2 regions of the Proteiniclasticum sp. C24MP genome follow, and region 2 is predicted to be linked to the other one. Evidence: a T-box and tRNA genes for the amino acid it is inferred to sense, from the RefSeq annotation. Region 2 holds a T-box; the other holds one or more tRNA genes.
What was found. The T-box of region 2 lies ahead of metG (methionine--tRNA ligase). A T-box ahead of a tRNA ligase gene usually reads a tRNA of that ligase, here a tRNA-Met.

Region 1: it encodes a tRNA-Met, which carries the amino acid that the T-box ahead of metG (methionine--tRNA ligase) is inferred to sense. The anticodon was not compared.

The regions. Positions count from the first base shown of each region.
Region 1 is NZ_JBINJW010000010.1:23,408-25,862, forward strand. Features, by position in the region: gene ACHAL6_RS08670 (RNA-binding S4 domain-containing protein) at 1-51, shown strand, start outside; gene ACHAL6_RS08675 (septum formation initiator family protein) at 78-353, shown strand; gene ACHAL6_RS08680 (S1 domain-containing RNA-binding protein) at 409-816, shown strand; tRNA gene ACHAL6_RS08685 (tRNA-Met) at 958-1,034, shown strand; tRNA gene ACHAL6_RS08690 (tRNA-Leu) at 1,049-1,135, shown strand; tRNA gene ACHAL6_RS08695 (tRNA-Met) at 1,150-1,225, shown strand; gene ACHAL6_RS08700 (GyrI-like domain-containing protein) at 1,367-1,837, shown strand; gene ACHAL6_RS08705 (GNAT family N-acetyltransferase) at 2,056-2,455, shown strand, end outside.
Region 2 is NZ_JBINJW010000016.1:30,479-32,933, forward strand. Features, by position in the region: gene ACHAL6_RS10935 (class I SAM-dependent methyltransferase) at 1-283, opposite strand, end outside; tRNA gene ACHAL6_RS10940 (tRNA-Ala) at 399-474, opposite strand; T-box leader at 642-879, shown strand; gene metG (methionine--tRNA ligase) at 926-2,455, shown strand, end outside.

The sequences.
Region 1 (2,455 bases), on a different contig from region 2:
ATGTATGAGATTCTGGAAGGTGAAGAAGATACAGACGAAGAAGGCGAATAAAGCGTCTTGAAGTTTGGAGGAATACCATGAAAATCGGGAAAGTGTTCGTAAGAGTGTTTCTGATACTGTTTGCAGGTGTCATTGTTTTTACGGTATATAGACAACAGGTCATGATGAATAATATCGAAAAGAATATCGCGCTGCAGCAGGAAGAATTAGTAAAAGTTATGGAAGAGAACGAAAAACTGACTAATTTGGTAGACAGCACCCGGACGGAAGACTATACTATAAGAAGTGCCAGAAGTAGGCTGGGTTTATTAAGACCAGGTGAAATTCCGGTAATTGACTCGTCAGGAGACTGATTGGGTTTCATTATATACTTTATTTATTTAAAATTTAAGGAGGATTCTTATTAACATGACCTTAGAGGTAGGAAACATTGTAGAAGGAACTGTAGTAAATATTACTAACTTTGGAGCTTTCATAGATCTGAACGGAAAGACGGGCTTAGTCCACATTTCAGAGGTAGCTGATACCTATGTTAAAGACATCAAAGAATTTATCAAAGAAGGCGACAAGGTACAGGTCAAAATTTTAGGAATTGATGATAATGGAAAAATCAGTCTATCCATAAAGCAGGGCGTCGCAATAGAGCAGAAAAGATCATCCAGACCTGCAGAGGTTGAGTGGACTGCTCCAGAAAAGAAGAAGCCTGCATCCAGTGATTTTGAAGATATTATGTCTAAATTCATGAAAGAAAGTGAAGAAATCATGTCTGACTACAAGAAGAAGCAGGAAGTCAGAACAAAAAATAGAAAAGGGTAAACCCTAGTCTATCAAAGAGAATAATGAGAGTGGAAAATAATACCTGGTTTGCCCAGGTATTATTTTTATTTTTAATGTTGACAAGGCATAGACCATGATATATAATTAATTTTGTCGCTGAGATGAGGCGGCAGCATATGTGGCGGAATAGCTCAGCTGGCTAGAGCATTCGGTTCATACCCGAAGGGTCGCAGGTTCAAGTCCTGTTTCCGCTACCATTTCTTTTATATATGCTGGAGTGGCGAAACTGGCAGACGCACAGGACTTAAAATCCTGCGGTAGCGATACCGTACCGGTTCGATTCCGGTCTTCAGCACCAACTTAATTTAATATCGCGGGGTGGAGCAGTTGGCAGCTCGTCGGGCTCATAACCCGAAGGTCGTAGGTTCAAGTCCTACCCCCGCTACCATTGAGAAACAGTCTGATGTGTCAGGCTGTTTTTTCGTATGTGGAATTCCGGCTTTGTAAACAGTGCTTCATTGAAAGTTCACAGCGGGATTTCCTGATCGTGTTATAATATTCACGAAAAAATGGAAAGGAGCGAATAAAGATGAAACAGGCAATGCTTGCGATTGAGGTCAGACAGCAGCATTATCAGCCAGTGCTCAGTATCAGAACGCGTACGGACGTTACCCGTCTTCCTGACCTTATTGCTGATTCCTACAGCAGAATCGGTGCGTACCTGAATGAGCTTGATATCGAACCTGAAGGGGCTCCCTTTATTGCGTATTATAACCGGGATATGAATGATCTGGATGTGGAAATGGGGTTTCCTGTGGATGATGTGATTCCTGGAGACCGTGATATGTGTCCGGGAGAGATTGAAGAAGGCAGAATGGTCACCTGTATGTATGTGGGGCCTTATGAAGGTATGAAAGAAGTCTATGGTGAGATGCACAGATATATCGAAGAGAAGGGTCTTCAGACCAAGGGACCAGCTTATGAAACATACTATAATTCTCCCGAAGAAGTGGAGAATCCGGAAGAGCTCATGACTAGAATTGACTTACCGGTATATTAGAATTTGACCGACAGCACCAGTGCTGTCGGTTATCTGTTATTAGGGGTGACATATTCTCTCTTAATGATACAATAGCAATAATGTAAAAAATACACATTTTGGAGGAGATATGAAAGTAATGATTGTTGGGGCAGGCAAGCTGGGTGTGAAACTGGCCGAAGCCATGACCAATGAAAATATGGGTTCTGTTCTTTTGCGTTAGAAAGGAGAAATGGGTCATGGAAATCAGAGAGTTGAGTATTGACGAAGTGGAGGAAGCACTTCTTCTTATTAAGGAAGTGTTTCTTGCAACGGAAGCGAAAGAATGCACTCCTGGAGGTGTCAGTGTCTTTCTTGATTCGCTTAAAGTATCTGATTTCATTGCCATGATCAGGGAGGAGCAGTATATTCTGCTAGGGGTTTTTGATGAAGAGGACCGCTTTGCGGGTGTGCTGGGTGCAAGGGGTGGATTTCTTGCGTTGCTCTTTGTAAGTCTGGGTTGTATGGGTCGGGGTTACGGGAAAAGACTATACAGGTTCTATGAAGATAGACTTCTTTCTGGTGAGGTGGCTTATAGTAAGATTTCAACAAATTCTTCCCTTGGTGCAGTATCTTTCTATGAGAAGTTGGACTTTTACT
Region 2 (2,455 bases):
CAAAGGCTGCATCCTCAGCAGGAAGATCTTCTGCGGTACCGATTGTAACGCAGATTCCTTTTCTGATGGCTTCTTCAGCCATGTTTTGTGAAGGCTCGATTCCGAATTTCACTCCCGTCCTCGACGCGAAAATGCCTGTGCCTACACCGATTTCGATGCCGGTTCCAGTAGAAGGCAGCACTTGATATATGGCATCCAGTTCCGATTCCAGAAGCTGATCATTGATCTTGAACCATTCTTCATAGTTCCTTACTTCATTGTCAAAGGGATTCTCTTTCTTCATAGTGACCTCCTTGTGTCAAGTTCAGTGGAATGCAGAAAGAAGGAAATTCCGGCAGGAAAACAGCAAAGGAACCTCCTTGCTGTAAGGAGATTCCTTTGCTGTTACGGTTTATTTATGGTGGAGACGATGGGACTCGAACCCACGACTTCCACACTGCCAGTGTGGCACTCTCCCAGCTGAGCTACGCCCCCGTACAAAGTATATTATAGTACAGGAAAGGGCAAATATCTATAGATTATTATAAAAAGTCAGGGGCAGCAGTTCTTCATGTGAATTTTCTGAAGTCTTCGAGGCTGAAAACCAAAGAGATGCATTGCATATTCCCTGATTCTTTGCTAGAATGAAATACGATATAGACTGAAAGACGAAGAAGAGAAGAGTACGAGATGGAATCCTTATAGAGAGCCTACGCATGGTGAAAGAGAGGCAGGAGAGAAGTTTCGGAAGATGGCCTCGGAGTCTTGCATCTGAATAGCTCAGGATGCACGGGTGCTACCGTTACATGGCCTTAGGTGATCTGCATCACCTTTAAAGGCATCGATGCTGCGAGGCAGATGCGAAATAGAGTGGTAACACGTATTGAATACGTCTCTATGGCTTACAGCCATAGAGATTTTTTATATTTTAGGAGGGAATTAAAGAATGAGTAAAACTTATTACATCACAACCCCGATCTACTACCCATCCGCAAATCTTCACATTGGGAACACCTATACCACCGTTGCGGCGGATGCTCTGGCAAGATACAAGAGAAAAGACGGATATGACGTGATGTTCCTCACTGGAAGTGACGAACATGGACAGAAGATCCAGAGACTGGCCGAAGAAAAAGGGGTAACACCGAAAGACTACGTGGATCATATTGTAGCGGGCATCAAGGATCTGTGGAAACTCATGGACATCAGCTATGATAAGTTCATCAGAACCACAGATGATTACCATATCAAAGCGGTACAGGATATCTTCAAGAAGCTTTATGATCAGGGAGACATCTACAAGAGTGTATATGAAGGATGGTACTGCACACCGGATGAGTCCTTCTGGACAGATTCACAGCTGGTGGACGGCAAATGTCCGGACTGCGGAAGAGCCGTGGAAAAGGCCAAGGAAGAAGCCTACTTCTTCAAGATGAGCAAATATGCGGACAGACTCATTAAGCATATTGAGGAGAATCCTCACTTTATCCAGCCGGAGTCCAGAAAGAATGAAATGCTCAACAACTTCTTAAGACCTGGTCTTACGGACCTGTGCGTTTCAAGAACCAGCTTTGACTGGGGAATCCCGGTGACTTTTGATGAGGGGCACGTGGTCTATGTATGGATCGATGCACTTTCAAACTACATCACCGCTTTGGGATACGGCAGCGAGAATACAGACTTCTTCAAGAAGTACTGGCCGGCGGATGTGCATCTCATCGGCAAGGACATCTTAAGGTTCCATACCATCTACTGGCCCATCATGCTCATGGCACTGGAAGTGGAGCTGCCAAAGCAGGTCTTCGGTCATGGATGGCTTCTGGTGGACGGAGGCAAAATGAGCAAGTCCAAGGGCAATGTGGTGGACCCTGTGGTCCTCGTGGAACATTTCGGTGTGGATGCAGTGAGATATTTCCTCCTAAGAGAAATTCCCTTCGGCAGTGATGGCCTGTTCAACAACGAAACGTTCATAAAGAAGATCAATTCGGATCTGGCCAATGATCTTGGAAATCTTCTGTCCCGTTCCGTTTCCATGGTGGACAAGTACTTTGAAGGCGTCATTCCGGAAAAGAAGATTGAAGGAGAATTTGATGCGGATCTCATCGCTTTATGCGAAAAGACACCAAAGCTTGTTTCCGATGCCATTGGCGGACTGAAGATTCCGGAAGCGCTCAGTCACATCTGGACACTGATTGGTCGTGCGAACAAGTATATAGATGAAACAACACCCTGGATTCTTGCAAGGGACGAAGAGCAGAAGGGAAGACTCGGTGGCGTGCTTTATAATCTCGTTGAGGTCCTACGCATCGTGGCGGCACTTGTGGAACCCTTCCTGCCGACAACTGCAGAGAAGATCAGAGTTCAGATCAGCGCGGAAGAAATCTCCTTTGACAGTGTTGCATCCTTCGGTGCCACAAAGTCAGGCGTCAAGGTGAACAAGGGAGAAATCATCTTCCCGAGAATCGATGTGGAAAAG